Regions from separate parts of the Paenibacillus sp. SSG-1 genome, predicted to be linked through region 2. Evidence: a T-box and tRNA genes for the amino acid it is inferred to sense, from the RefSeq annotation. Region 2 holds a T-box; the other holds one or more tRNA genes.
The links. The T-box of region 2 lies ahead of tyrS (tyrosine--tRNA ligase). A T-box ahead of a tRNA ligase gene usually reads a tRNA of that ligase, here a tRNA-Tyr.
Positions count from the first base shown of each region.

Region 1: it has a tRNA-Tyr gene. The T-box ahead of tyrS (tyrosine--tRNA ligase) is inferred to sense a tRNA for this amino acid. The anticodon was not compared.

Region 1 covers NZ_MBRK01000001.1:7,180,039-7,187,451, forward strand. Annotated here, with positions in the region: rRNA gene BCV73_RS32735 (23S ribosomal RNA) at 1-767, shown strand, start outside; tRNA gene BCV73_RS32740 (tRNA-Asn) at 873-948, shown strand; tRNA gene BCV73_RS32745 (tRNA-Ser) at 953-1,044, shown strand; tRNA gene BCV73_RS32750 (tRNA-Glu) at 1,054-1,128, shown strand; tRNA gene BCV73_RS32755 (tRNA-Val) at 1,335-1,410, shown strand; tRNA gene BCV73_RS32760 (tRNA-Met) at 1,446-1,519, shown strand; tRNA gene BCV73_RS32765 (tRNA-Asp) at 1,557-1,633, shown strand; tRNA gene BCV73_RS32770 (tRNA-Phe) at 1,691-1,766, shown strand; tRNA gene BCV73_RS32775 (tRNA-Thr) at 1,790-1,865, shown strand; tRNA gene BCV73_RS32780 (tRNA-Tyr) at 1,869-1,954, shown strand; tRNA gene BCV73_RS32785 (tRNA-Trp) at 1,965-2,038, shown strand; tRNA gene BCV73_RS32790 (tRNA-His) at 2,070-2,145, shown strand; tRNA gene BCV73_RS32795 (tRNA-Gln) at 2,168-2,242, shown strand; tRNA gene BCV73_RS32800 (tRNA-Gly) at 2,249-2,323, shown strand; tRNA gene BCV73_RS32805 (tRNA-Cys) at 2,333-2,406, shown strand; tRNA gene BCV73_RS32810 (tRNA-Arg) at 2,419-2,495, shown strand; tRNA gene BCV73_RS32815 (tRNA-Leu) at 2,513-2,592, shown strand; gene BCV73_RS32820 (LiaF transmembrane domain-containing protein) at 3,225-3,530, shown strand; gene BCV73_RS32825 (PspA/IM30 family protein) at 3,609-4,283, shown strand; gene BCV73_RS32830 (PspC domain-containing protein) at 4,288-4,776, shown strand; gene BCV73_RS32835 (PspA/IM30 family protein) at 4,780-5,487, shown strand; gene liaF (cell wall-active antibiotics response protein LiaF) at 5,661-6,308, shown strand; gene BCV73_RS32845 (sensor histidine kinase) at 6,324-7,406, shown strand; gene BCV73_RS32850 (response regulator transcription factor) at 7,387-7,413, shown strand, end outside.
Region 2 covers NZ_MBRK01000001.1:3,982,776-3,990,188, forward strand. Annotated here, with positions in the region: partial or broken gene BCV73_RS18470 (GAF domain-containing protein) at 1-477, opposite strand, end outside; gene rpsD (30S ribosomal protein S4) at 954-1,553, shown strand; gene tyrS (tyrosine--tRNA ligase) at 1,697-2,950, opposite strand; T-box leader at 3,008-3,272, opposite strand; gene BCV73_RS18485 (transglycosylase domain-containing protein) at 3,421-6,537, shown strand; gene acsA (acetate--CoA ligase) at 6,741-7,413, opposite strand, start outside.

The sequences.
Region 1 (7,413 bases), 3.2 Mb from region 2:
GAGCCTTTGAAACCTGAGCGCCAGCTTGGGTGGAGGCGCCGTTGGGATACCACCCTGATCGTATCTAGGTTCTAACCTGGTACCGTAATCCGGTATGGGGACAGTGTCAGGTGGGCAGTTTGACTGGGGCGGTCGCCTCCTAAAGAGTAACGGAGGCGCCCCAAGGTTCCCTCAGAATGGTTGGAAATCATTCGAAGAGTGCAAAGGCAGAAGGGAGCTTGACTGCGAGACCTACAAGTCGAGCAGGGACGAAAGTCGGGCTTAGTGATCCGGTGGTACCGCATGGAAGGGCCATCGCTCAACGGATAAAAGCTACCCTGGGGATAACAGGCTTATCTCCCCCAAGAGTCCACATCGACGGGGAGGTTTGGCACCTCGATGTCGGCTCATCGCATCCTGGGGCTGAAGTAGGTCCCAAGGGTTGGGCTGTTCGCCCATTAAAGCGGTACGCGAGCTGGGTTCAGAACGTCGTGAGACAGTTCGGTCCCTATCTGTCGTGGGCGTAGGAAATTTGAGAGGAGCTGTCCTTAGTACGAGAGGACCGGGATGGACGTACCGCTGGTGCACCAGTTGTTCCGCCAGGAGCATGGCTGGGTAGCTACGTACGGACGGGATAAGCGCTGAAAGCATCTAAGCGTGAAGCCCCCCTCAAGATGAGATTTCCCAGTATGTAAGACCCCTTGTAGACGACGAGGTAGATAGGTTGGAGGTGGAAGTGCAGCAATGCATGGAGCTGACCAATACTAATCGGTCGAGGGCTTATCCTAAAAGCTTTCTGAAAGAAAGCTTGCTACGGAAGCATATGCTTATTAATTCGCAGATTCGTTTCGTATCTAGTTTTCAAGTGATCAAACACTTGAATTAAATATTGTTCCCTGATAGCTCAGTTGGTAGAGCACTCGACTGTTAATCGAGTTGTCACAGGTTCGAGTCCTGTTCGGGGAGCCATTATGGAGAGGTGTCCGAGTTGGCCGAAGGAGCACGATTGGAAATCGTGTAGGCGCCAAAAGCGTCTCGAGGGTTCGAATCCCTCTCTCTCCGCCATTATAGTTTGGCCCGTTGGTCAAGGGGTTAAGACACCTCCCTTTCACGGAGGTAACATGGGTTCGAATCCCATACGGGTCACCACTTTTATTGCTTGCATCAGGGATGAGAATCCAAAAAGGGTTCGTCGGAGCGTTACTTCGATAGCATATGCATCGCAGTCTCGAACGAAGTGAGAGTATCCCATACAGGTCACCACTTTAATTATTAGCTTCAGGGATGAGAATCCAAAGAAAAAATGCTTGCCTTTTTAGTGGTTTATCTGCTAAGATATTAAAAGTGTTTCTTATGGAGGCTTAGCTCAGCTGGGAGAGCATCTGCCTTACAAGCAGAGGGTCGGGGGTTCGATCCCCTCAGCCTCCACCATGTATACTTTAAAGAAAATAAATATTTTTTAATGACGCGGGGTGGAGCAGTCCGGTAGCTCGTCGGGCTCATAACCCGAAGGTCGCAGGTTCAAATCCTGCCCCCGCAATTTATCTCCTTATTTATGGAGATACATAATTGGCCGTGGAACCGTGGTGTAGAGGCCTAACATGCCTGCCTGTCACGCAGGAGATCGCGGGTTCGAATCCCGTCGGTTCCGCCATTTATTTTCTTGAGAGTTTAGTTTGTTGCAATAATACTCTTGATAGAAACAAAATTAGGCTCGGTAGCTCAGTCGGTAGAGCAGAGGACTGAAAATCCTCGTGTCGGCGGTTCGATTCCGTCCCGAGCCACCATGAATTTAATAATAAGCATAAAAGCCGGTGTAGCTCAATTGGTAGAGCAACTGACTTGTAATCAGTAGGTTGGGGGTTCAAGTCCTCTCGCCGGCACCATATGGAGGCTTAGCGAAGTGGCCAAACGCAGCAGACTGTAAATCTGTTCTCGTACGAGTTCGGTGGTTCGAATCCATCAGCCTCCACCAGTTTTATTATAGGGGCATAGTTTAAAGGTAGAACAGCGGTCTCCAAAACCGTTAGTGTGGGTTCAATTCCTGCTGCCCCTGCCATTCGAAATACAGCTTCATATCTTTTATTATGGCGGTCGTGGCGAAGGGGTTAACGCACCGGATTGTGGCTCCGGCATTCGTGGGTTCAAGTCCCATCGATCGCCCCATAACTTATAATGACAATCTTGTTGGGGATTAGCCAAGCGGTAAGGCAACGGACTTTGACTCCGTCATGCATAGGTTCGAATCCTATATCCCCAGCCAGTTTAAGCGGACGTGGCTCAGCGGTAGAGCATCGCCTTGCCAAGGCGAGGGTCGCGGGTTCGATTCCCGTCGTCCGCTCCATTTGATTTCGGCGCCATAGCCAAGTGGTAAGGCACAGCTCTGCAAAAGCTTTATCCCCAGTTCGAATCTGGGTGGCGCCTCCATTAACTTCATATGCGCCCTTAGCTCAGCTGGATAGAGCGTTTGACTACGAATCAAAAGGTCAGGAGTTCGAATCTCTTAGGGCGCGCCATTTTTTTAACTGAATATGCCGGTGTGGCGGAATTGGCAGACGCGCGCGACTCAAAATCGTGAGGGAAACCGTGGGGGTTCGAGTCCCTTCACCGGCATCATAGAGAAAAGCCTTGGAAAATATCCAAGGCTTTTTCTTGTATAGACTAACATTGTACACCGAGCCATCGTTCGTCGTTCGTTAATCCCTCATCCTGCTGTACACTTGCACTTCTCCTTCTAATCAGCCACCTGATGATATCCCGCAGAAAGGCAGCCATATTAATTCGTATTGCGTTTATTTGTATGACTGTATGGTATTTAAAGATCCTCTGATCAATCCGTTCGTTATACCATTACTCCCTTTGAACGTTTTCCCCATCCTTGATTAAAGTTGATAAACCATTCCAGCCGGCTTTACCTGGGCTAAGCAGGCTCAATGTTTCTTTAGCTAAGTGCTAAATCCCTTGCTCAGAGCCTCCAACGACTCCCTATCCCAAGCATTGTATAAGTAAACTGCTCATTGAAGTTCCATAGCGTGTTGATCATGCCCTATAAACGGGCAATTGGAGCTGCCAGTGGAGGATGTGGCTGCCGCGTTACATGCAGAAAAGCTTGCTTCGTCTAAGGTCCGAGCCTTCCCCCGACTTAGGTCTAGGATTAAAAACCGTCTTGGGTCCGTTTTGGAAAACCCGGATTGAACCTAAAATAGAGTCATAAGGTTGATACAAACGAAAGGCGGTGACAATGCATGAGAACAAATAAAACTTCTGGTTGGGCGATCGTATTGATCGCAATCGGGGCACTGATGCTCCTGGGAGTATTCGCTCCATTATTCGGCAGGCTGATCGGATTGATCTTCCCGATCCTGATGATCGTGCTCGGCTATTATGGAATTCGCAGAGGTAAGGTGGTCATCGGTACGATTATCCTCGCATTCGGTGTCATGGGACTTCTGGCGAAGCTGTCCTGGATCATCGGACCGCTGCTGGGAATTGCCCTGGTAGTGTTCGGGATTATGCTGCTGAAAGGTAAGAAGTCGTCGAAGTGGATGTAACGGTAACAAAGAATTACCTTTAATAAATACAATCAAACGAATAGGCGATCACAGCTTATAAGGAGGGAGCAAAAACAGATGAGCGTATTTCGCAGGGTACGGGATATCACCGTAGCGACATTAAATGAACGTTTGGAACAAAGTCAGGACCCGGTACGGTTGATCGATCAGTTTTTGGCATCAACGCGTGACGATATTATGGAAGCCGAGAAGCTCGTTCAGCAGTACTCCGCTCACGTGAGACAGCTGAAGCAGCAAGTGGATCAGGCATCCAACATGAAGGAAAAGCGTGAGGAGCAGGCGCTGCTGGCTCTGAAGGCCGGCGAGGATCATCTAGCCAAGCTCGCACTGCAGGAAAAAATAATCTATGAAGAAAAGCTCGAGCAATACGGAGGACTGCTGGATACAACCCGCCAGTCGCTCACCGAGCTGGAAAATCAACTGAACGACCTGAAATTGGAGTACCAAACCGTGTACAGCAAACGTCAATACTACGCGGCACGGATGGAAACCCTCAGACTTCAGCAGCGGATGAATCAGCGCATGGAAGGTTTTGGCGGACAGGATGTTCCCAAGATGTTCAACCGTCTGGAAGACCGCATTTCCGATTGGGAATTTGAAGCACGCAGTCTGCGCGACCTGCGCCGCGGCGGTCAGGAACTGTTCGAGCAAGCCAGCGGAACGGTATCCAGCGTGCTGGAAAGGGAGCTGGCCCGCCTGAAGGAAAAGCTGAACAACAGCGGAAAGGAGTAACGTCATGAGCAAGCTATACCGATCGACCCGCGATAAAATGGTCACCGGTTTGTGCGGCGGTCTGTCCGATACCTTTGGCATCGATTCCACGCTGCTGCGGATCCTGTTTTTGATCAGTATCCCATTTACCGGCGGGACCACGCTGTTCATCTACTTTATCGCGGCTTTGGTCATCCCTAAAGAACCTACGACACCTTTTAATCCATATGGACCGGGACCGGGGGCAGCTGGGGGCGGATACTACGGCAATAGTATGGGGTCCGGCAGCTACTACGGCAACGGTCAGCAAGGCAACGGCGCTTATGGTGCCCAATCTTTTGACCCTAGAGCCAAATACAACGGTTCGCCTTACGGCGGAGGCAGACCGGGCGGATACAGCTCGTCCGCATCCGACCTGGACGCCATGATGGAAGATATCGAGAAGAAAGCCATGAAGAAAGAGCTTGAGGAATTGAAAAAAAAATTATCTAAGTACGAGAAGGGAGAAGTGTAAAACATGGGAGTATTTAAAAGAATTAAGGATATGACGAAAGCATCGGTGAACGAGGTATTGGATAAAGTTGAAGATCCGGTAATTATGCTGAACCAGTATCTGCGCGATATGGAGGCAGAAATCCATGACGCGGAAGTTACAGTAGCGAAGCAAATGGCCAATGAACGCCGCATGAAGCAGCGCGTGGAAGAAGCCGTGAAGATGGCCGGCCAACGTGAGGCACAAGCTGAACTGGCACTTCGTAACGGCCAGGAAGAAGTAGCGCGCAAGCTGCTCGAGGAAAAGATTTATTTTGACCAAAAACTGTCCGAGTACCAAGAACTGCACGCTCAATCCGAGGCACAAGCTAAAGAACTGGTACAGCAGCTCCATGACATGAAAGACGAGTTCTACAAAATGCGCAACAAGCGCAATGAGCTCGTAGCCCGTGCGCAAATGGCGAAAGCCAAAAAGCAAATGTCTCAAATCAGCAGCCTGCATACGATCGAAAGCGGCAGCGCGTCCCTTGGATTCCACCGCATGGAAGAAAAGATCATGCAAATGGAAGCTGAAGCCGATGTGATGCGTGCCCCTTACCGTCCGGAAACAACATCCGCTTTCACCAGCCCGGTCGATGCGGAGAAGCAGCTGAAGGTGGAAGAACAGCTCAGCGCGCTGAAAAGCAAGCTGAACCCGCCGGCTGCCGCTCCTTCCAAATCGAATAAAGAATAAGTATTCAATTTTGCGGACAATATGATATGCTAGGAAGAATGGAATAAGGGCGCGAGACCTCATTCACATCTTCCTGGATCCCGGTGAAGCCATAAGGAGTGTGCCCGTCACAATCCTATGGCTTTTCCGGTCTTACTTTTCCGATAAACCAAGACATCATAAGGAGGTGCGGCATGGAAAAAAGAAATCGCTTCATTGCGCTGATTCTCATCGGGATCGGCCTCCTCATGCTCTTCGGCAGGTGGGTCGGCTTTTTTACCATCGTCGCCCTCTTATTCATTCTTATGGGAATTTATACGATTCGCGGCGGAAAAGTGAAGAGGGGCTACCGTCTCGTTGCGGTGGGCGCCATCCTGCTGCTGATTGATCATTTGCTGATCGTGCTGGGGATTGCGCTAATCTCCCTGGGATGGTTTTTTGTAAAGGCAAGGAAAGTACAAAACCGGGACGGGTACCTGCAGAAGCAGGGATTTTCGGGTCATTACAATTGGGACCAGGTCCCTTGGGCTATGAGAAGCCAGAGCGTCTGGCATGTCATCAACGAAGCCGATCTGGATTTGTCGCTTGCGATCCCCGAGGAACACCGTACGGTGATGATGTTTCAAGGCATCATGGGGGATACGGACATCAAAATTCCGGAGTATTACGGGGTGGAGCTTGAAGTGTTCGTCCTGTTCGGTGCGATCGATTTCAGAGGGCACCGGGATAACGGTTTGATGAACCGTTTGAACTGGAAATCCCCTAATTATGAGACCAGCGAATACAAAGTTAAATTCCATATTTCCTACCTGGTAGGAGATGTTGATATTGATCTGTCATAGGAGGAGGGTTCCCTGATGAAAACCAGAAAACCGGCTAATATGGTCTCCCGGAGCATGGGCGAGGGGGCCCTTCTTTCTTTTGTTATGCTCCTGATCATTTTTTACGTACTTTATACATATGGTTATTTGGCCCCGTTTGATTCTTGGCAAAAAACGCTGCAGGCCGGTGCTACGCTGATCCTGGTTCCGATCGGTCTGGGAGCTATCTTCGGGTTCTATCAGAGCTACCGGGTAAAATTGAAGCTGGAACGGCTGCGGGAAACGCTGCTCTCCTGGGAAAAAGGGAACGTCGCCCGCTCCGTACCGGAGCTTGGCAGCGACGAGGTCGGGCGCCTTGGCGAGCAGCTTGGACGCATCAGCAAAAAGTGGGAGGAGCAGGTCAACTCCCTTCAGCGCTTATCCACGAATAATGCCCAGCTGGCCGAGCAGGCGCGGATATCGGCGATCGTAGAAGAGCGCCAGCGGCTGGCGCGGGAGCTGCATGATGCGGTATCCCAGCAGCTGTTTGCGATATCGATGACGGCGACGGCCGTGGGGAGGACGCTTGAGAAGGATTTTGACAAGGCCCAGCGCCAGGTGGCGCTCATCGAAGAAATGGCCGCCGTGGCCCAATCGGAAATGAGAGCGCTGCTGCTGCATCTCCGGCCGGTCTATCTGGAGGGCAAGCCGCTGGAGCAAGGCCTCGGTGAGCTGATCAAAGAGCTCAAAGTGAAGGTTCCGATGGAAATCGTGTTTGAAATGGACAAAGGCATCCACCTGGTAAAAGGAATCGAAAACCATCTGTTCCGCATCATCCAGGAGGCGATGTCTAACACGCTCCGGCATGCCAAAGCGGATAAGATGGAAATCCGGATTCACCAAAAGAAAGACATGGTCTGGGTCATGCTGCGTGACGACGGCCAGGGCTTTGAACTAAACGAGACAAAACAGGCCTCTTACGGCCTTTCCAATATGCAGGAACGCGTCAATGAAATCGGCGGATCGATCCAAATTATTACGGCGCCCGGTAAGGGAACGCGAATCGAAATTACCGTGCCGATTGTATCTGAAGACAAAGCAGGGAGTGAGGATCTTGGAAATGGAAACACCCATGATTAAAGTGCTG
Region 2 (7,413 bases):
AACGGTGTCCCGGATTCCTTCATCAAAAAAGCGTGCGGGGATTCCGCAGACCATAAGGCATACCAGCGCATGGTCCCGGCGTGTAAAGACCGGAATAACCGTCGTGACCCAGGAGCTTCCGCGATCCGCCGGGTCATCAGGATGGACCCAGACTTGTTCCCCGGACTCCAGGCAGCGCCCGATCTCTCCCGTCAAACCGCAGAAAGGTTCCGCAAGGAGAGCTTCATCGCCTTCGATCCACCGCCCCTCGTAATCTGTCACGGCCCATAGGGCTTGTCCGCTTAACGTCAGCGCCTGCCCTTCGGTGCTCCATTGGAGAAAGGCTTCCTGAATCACGTGATCCACATAGGGCAAATCATGAATGGACAAGTCGATCTCCTGCAGCCAGGAAGTAGCCGACTCTGAGGGAAACGCCAGCTCGGTATTCGTCTGGAACAGGCTTTGATGCTTGGTTGTTTCTCGTTGGTGTTCTGACATAGACAGGCGCTCCTTTACACCGTGCCCAGAGGGTGTCTTTCAAGGCACCATAGAATCACAATCAATCATTGTCATCCTTGCAATATGAAAATCCCCTGACAAAGTCGGGTTATGTCGGATGTGTTATAATAATCATATTCTACTCTGTTCCAAGCAATTTTGCACTCATATTTCAGATATTCGTCCTACTTTTTTAGGACTATAGCCCTATCGACAAAATTAGACTTTTCCAGCACAATGTCAGGCCTTGACTTTTGCCTACTCTATAATATAAAATCTATTGTTGAAAAAGACTGCAATATAGTCTTGATTTGGGCGTAACGTTGTGTCACCCTCACGTCATTTGTTGCTGACAGGACAGCGGCTGAACTTTCCCGTCAGTTGTGCGGTTCGTATTAGAACGCACAGGTAAACAAATACGGCGCAAATAGAGCCCTACTGTAAATTATTCGAAAAATAAAGGAGTCTACTATAACATGGCACGTTACACAGGTCCAAAGTTCAAATTGAGCCGTCGTCTGGGAATTTCCCTGAGCGGTACTGGTAAAGAATTGAAACGCCCTTTTCCTCCGGGACAACACGGTCCTAACCAACGGAGAAAAATGAGCAACTACGGTATGCAGCTTCAAGAAAAACAAAAATTGCGCCACATGTACGGTTTGGGTGAAAAGCAATTCCGCACGCTGTTCGACAGAGCGCAAAAAATGCAAGGTATTGCCGGTGAAAACTTCATGTTCTTGCTGGAAAGCCGTTTGGACAACCTTGTTTACCGTCTTGGTTTCGCTAACTCCCGTGCAGGAGCGCGCCAATTGGTCGCTCACGGTCACGTGACTGTTAACGGCAAGAAAGTAAACGTTGCTTCCTACCAAGTAAGCACAGGCGACGTGATCGGTCTTCGCGAAAGAAGCCGCAGCCTCTCTTCTATTAAAGAAGCGCTGGAAAACCGTACGCATCTGCCAGGCTACCTGGAGTACAACGATGGAGCTTTGGAAGGTAAATACATCCGTTTCCCAGAGCGCGCCGAGCTTTCCCAAGACATCGACGAAAGACAAATCGTCGAATTCTACAACCGTTAATATTTGCTGCAACCAAGCCTGGAACTTTATGTTCCGGGCTTTTTTGTTTGTTCTGGATGAAAAACAGGGCCGACTGGCAGCCCTGTGTATCGTGGTAGTATCCCCCCGGCCTCTCCCAGCCTTCTCACGGCTTCTTACATCTTCTATAGCAGCCGGAGCTTGGCAAATTTGCGTCTTCCCGCTTGAACGATATCGCCGTCCCGGACCGCGATCTCCGCATGGGGATCCTCGATTTTCACTTCATTCAGCTTGACCGATCCTTGCTGAATGCTCCTTCTGGCTTCACTGTTGGAAGAAGCAAATCCGATGAGGGTCAGCAGCCGGACCAGCCGGATGGCCCCTCCCTGCAGCTCGTTTTCGGGGATATCGCGCAGCTCGATATCTTCAGGAAGCGCACGCTGCTGAAAGACCGTGACGAAATGCTGCCGGGCCGCTTCGGCCGCCTCCTGCCCGTGGTACATCCGGACAAAGGCTGCCGCCAGGCTCATTTTGGCATCCCTTGGGTGGATACGGCCGCCTTCCAATCCTTCGCGCAGAATCCGAAGGTCTTCATTCGTTATATCCGTGGCCAGCTCGAAGTATTTCACCATCAGACCATCCGGCACCGACATCGTTTTGCCGAACATTTCGTTCGGTGCGTCATCGATTCCGATGTAATTGCCGAGGCTTTTGCTCATCTTCTGCACGCCATCCAGCCCTTCCAGCAGCGGAAGCGTGACCGCCACCTGCGGCTCTGCCCCGTATTCCTTCTGCAAGGTGCGGCCCATCATGAGATTAAACGTCTGATCCGTACCGCCGATCTCGATATCCGTCTCCAGCGCCACCGAATCCATGCCCTGCATCAGCGGGTAGAAAAACTCGTGAATGCTGATCGGGAGACCGCCGGCATACCGTTTGGAAAAATCGTCTCGCTCCAGCATCCGGGCCACCGTCACTTTGGAACCGAGCCCGATCACGTCGGCAAAGGTCATCGGTCCGAGCCATTCGGAGTTGTAGTATACCTTCGCTTTGTCCGGACTTAATATTTTGAACGCCTGAGCCTGGTACGTTTCCGCATTCCGCTTCACGTCCTCTTCCGTCAGCTGCCTGCGGGTTTCCGATTTCCCGGTCGGGTCGCCGATCCGGCCCGTGAAATCCCCGATGATCAGCTGCACCTCATGGCCCAGCTCCTGAAACTGCCGCAGCTTGTGCAGCACTACCGTGTGCCCCATATGAATGTCCGGAGCGGATGGATCAAGACCCAGCTTTACCTTGAGCGGCCGTCCTTGCACAACCGACCGGATCACCTTGCGTTCCAGCTCTTCGTTCGGCAGGATTTCGACCGTCCCCCTCCTGATGACAGCCAGTTGGCGTTCAACCTCTTCCTTCTGGGCCGGCATGAGTTGTTCCCAGTTCATCGTCATCAACCTCTCTCTGATCCGTTAGAATGTACAGCAAAAAGGCTCCTTCTCGTCCCAAGGGACGAGAAGGAGCCTGCTCGCGTTACCACCCTAATTAAAGCAGCCGTTTCGGGGACGATCCCCTTCCACCCACTGCTTTCACTTCATTACGATAACGGACTGCCAGGTCCGGTGCCAGACTACTTACGCTCCAGGTGACGCGCGTTCCTCCGGACGGCTCAAGACGGTAATTCAAAGGGAGAGGCTGCCGGTTTGCACCACCCACCGGCTCTCTGATCAGCCCAGGCTCCCTTCTACTGGAGTCTTTCTTTGCCTTTTGACGATATGTTCTTTTTGGATTAACCCTATTTATACCACACACCCGAAAAAAGTCAATGATTGCCATCCATTTGGCCACGATTCGATCTCTGCATTCAAAATACGCAATTTATGCTATAATAGTTCCGTCAAAAGGAGGATAGCCACGAATGGTTGAAGATAACAAACAAAAGCCGGAAGAGCAGACCGCTCCGAAAAAACGGTCCTACGGCCGCATCATCGGCCTTACCGCGATGTGGACGCTGGTCGTTATCGTTATGGGAGCGCTGTTCGCCGGCGGTACGGCAGCCGGGTACCTCACTTCCATCGTGAAGGATGATCCGGTCCGTTCCAGGGCATTGATTGACCAGAAGATGAGCGAGAACTCCATTACGGGATTCGCCTACTTCCGTGACGGCACCCCCATCGGACAGCTTCGGACCGATGAGGACAGACGCCCCGTGGAGTATAAGCAGATACCGCCCATCGTCATCGACGCCGTCGTATCGATTGAAGACAATAACTTTTTTACACATAAGGGTGTTGACATCAAGGGCACGCTCCGTGCCGTCAAACAGAAGCTTCTGCATGAATCCGTGCAGACCGGAGGAAGCACGCTCACCCAGCAACTGGCCAGACGCGTTTTCCTGAACCTGGACAAAACGGAAGACCGGAAATTCAAGGAAATTTTGCTCGCGCTCCGGCTGGAGCGGTTTATGACGAAAGAAGAAATTTTAACGGCATACTTAAACAAGGTTCCGTTCGGCAACGGATCCAGCGGCTACAATCTGTACGGTATTCAGGCCGCAGCCAAAGGCATTTTTAATATTAGTGATCTCAGTAAATTGAACGTCGCCGAGGCGGCTTATTTGGCCGGTCTTCCTCAGCTGCCTTCCAGATATTCGGCCTTCAACGGCAAAGGCGAGTTTAACGAAGCCAACTTTAAACGCGCCATCGACCGGCAGCATTTGGTGCTCCGGCGGATGCTTGAGGAGAACAAAATCACGGAGGCGCAGTACAAGGAAGCGCTCGCTTTCGACATCCGTAAGCAGCTGGCTCCCCATGTGGAGAAGGCATACGCCACCTTCCCTTATCTGATGATGGAAACGGAGCGCCAAGGCGCCCAAATCATCATGCAGCTGAATGAGCAGGCGGAAGGCAAGGTTCCCGGGGACGATGCGAAGCAGGACGGCGACCTGCTTGAAGAAGCCCGGCAGCAGCTCAGCACGGGCGGGTATCGGATCTATACCACCATTGATAAAAAGGTGTACAATACGATGCATAAAATCGCCGAGGATGACAGCAACTTCTCCCCTGACAGCAAAACCAAGGGGGCCGAGCAAACGGCGGCCATGATGATCAACAACAAGACCGGCGCCATTCTCGGCATGATCGAGGGCCGTGATTTTAACAAAGAACAGATGAACTATGCGACCCAGATGATCCGCCAGCCGGGATCGACGATGAAGCCGATTGCGGCTTACCTGCCGGCGATTGAGTCCGGCGCAATTCAACCGGCAAGCGTGGTTGACGATTCGCCGATCATTTTGCCGGACTGGCAAAAAGGGTATCATATTCCCAAAAACTCAACTTCGGGATATAAAGGATTGATGACGGCGCGCTCCGCACTCAACAATTCCGTGAATACGGTCGCGCTTAAACTATACAATAACGTTGTCGGAATCCAGAACGCCTGGAGCTTTGCCAAGAAGCTCGGGATCACGACCCTGCAACCGGATGATTATGGTGCAAAGACCGGCGTGCTGGGCGGCCTCGTTTACGGTGTGACGGTTGAAGAGCTGACCAATGCTTACAGCGCCATTGCGAACAACGGCCAGTTTAACGACGCCTACATGATCGAGAAAATCACCGACTCCAAAGGCAACATCGTGTATCAGCACGAAGCCAAGCCGGTGCAGGCTTTTTCCAAGCAGACGGCCTATCTGATGACCGACATGCTGCGGACCGTCATCACCGAAGGAACCGGCGATGTCGTCCGCAAAAATTACAAGCATTTTAAAAACGTGCCGATCGTCGGCAAAACGGGTACGACCCAGAATTACGGAGACGTCTGGTTTTTGGGCTATTCCCCTGACGTGACGCTTGGGGTCTGGGCAGGCTATAAGGAACAAAAGAACACCTTGACCACCAAGGCGGCGAAGAAACGCGCCCAGTCGATCTGGACCCTCGTGATGAACGAGGTGATCGACAGAGAACCGGAGCTGTTCAAGACTTCGAAGTTCGATAAACCGGACGGCATCGTAACCAAGACGGTGTCCGCCTACAGCGGCAAATTGCCGACATCGCTCACGGACCGGTTCGTGACCGACATTTTCAACAGCAAATACGTTCCGACGGAAAGCGACGACGGCATCGCCAAGGAGAAGTACATTACCTACAACGGCGTAAACTATATCCCGCAGGATGGTACGCCGGATGACATGCTCAAGGAGAAGGTCGTCGTCAAACGGGAAAAACCGATTTCCGAGCTGATCAAAGAGCTGGAGAACGCGTTTGCCAAAATGAAGGGCGGCCACAATGCGCTGTCTTACTACATCCCGAGGGATGCCAACAGCGACATGCCGACCAAGATCGATCCGCGCGTAGACGACGGCGCCGCACCGGCTGCCCCATCGAACGCTTCGATCTCGTGGAACGGCAGCAAGGCCGTCATCTCCTTCAGCCCTACCGGACAATCCGATGTCGTCGGCTACCGGCTGTACCGCTCGGATAACGGCGGCTCCTACCGGAGACAGGCCAGCCTTCTCGTGGGAGAAGGGTCATCCTTTACCAGCGCTGCGAGCGGCGGATCCAGCTTCTATGTCACGGCCGTGGACGTGGCCGGCAAGGAGTCCGCACCGAGCATGACCGTGGGCCTGGGAGGCGGATTGACCAACATTATCGGAGGCACGGACAATCCGGACGGGGAACAAGGACAAAACGACGGGCAGGACAATCCGGACGGCGGTGTGGCATCCGGAGAGACACCGGGAACGGAACAGGCGCCTCAGACGGCTCCAGCCGCCCCTAGCGGGCTTCAAATGGCTGCTACGGAGACCGGAATCCAATTCCAGTGGACCGCCGCAGGAGCCCAGGAAATGGTCACAGAGTACGATGTTTATTACAGTACGAATCCGAACGGTCCGTATGTTAAATTAGGCACCAGCACGGAGCCTGGCTTATCGTACACCACATCGACTCCAATCAAAGGTTACTTCTTCGTATCTGCGGTAAATAGTGCAGGCGAATCGCCAAAATCGCCGGGCGCCTACTTTGAGAAAAAGTAATGGACCTGGCAAGCAGATATAGCATCACAAGAGGCAATCCCGGTATGGGATTGCCTCTTGTATTGTATAGAGCGGTTTATCTTAAAAATCGGGATAACGAAAACAGCCGGCTGTCAGGGTATAACCCTGGGCAACCGGCTGTTCTTTATTCTGTTTACGGCGTTATCCCTTACCGTTAGCAAAGGTAACGCTAGATTCAGTGCTTAGTCTTCAATTGTGGACAAATCGCCTGTCGGAAGGTTTAACTCCCACGCCTTCAGCACGCGCCGCATAATTTTACCGGAACGCGTCTTCGGCAGTTTATCCTTGAACTCAATTTCGCGCGGTGCAGCATGGGCCGATAATCCCTCTTTGACGAAGCGGTAGATCTCGTCCTTAAGCTCCTGCGACTCGGTGTAACCTTCGCGAAGCGAGATAAACGCCTTGATGATTTCGCCTCTCGTCGCATCCGGCTTGCCGATGACGCCGGCTTCTGCAACCGCCGGGTGCTCGACAAGCTTGCTCTCGACTTCGAACGGTCCGATCCGCTCGCCGGACGAGTTGATGACATCGTCGATCCGGCCTTGGAACCAGAAATAACCTTCTTCGTCCATGTATGCCGAGTCCCCGGAAATATACCAGCCGGGAATTCTGAAATACTCCTGATACTTGGCCGGGTTTTTCCAAATCTGGTTCATCATCGACGGCCAAGGGGCCTTAATGGCCAGATTGCCCATCGTATATGGCGCCACTTCCTTGCCATTATCGTCCAGGATAGCGGCCTCGATCCCTGGAAGCGGGCGTCCCATCGAGCCAGGCTTGATGGCCATGGAAGGATAGTTACAGATCAGCTGCCCGCCCGTTTCGGTCATCCACCATGTATCGTGAATGCGCTGC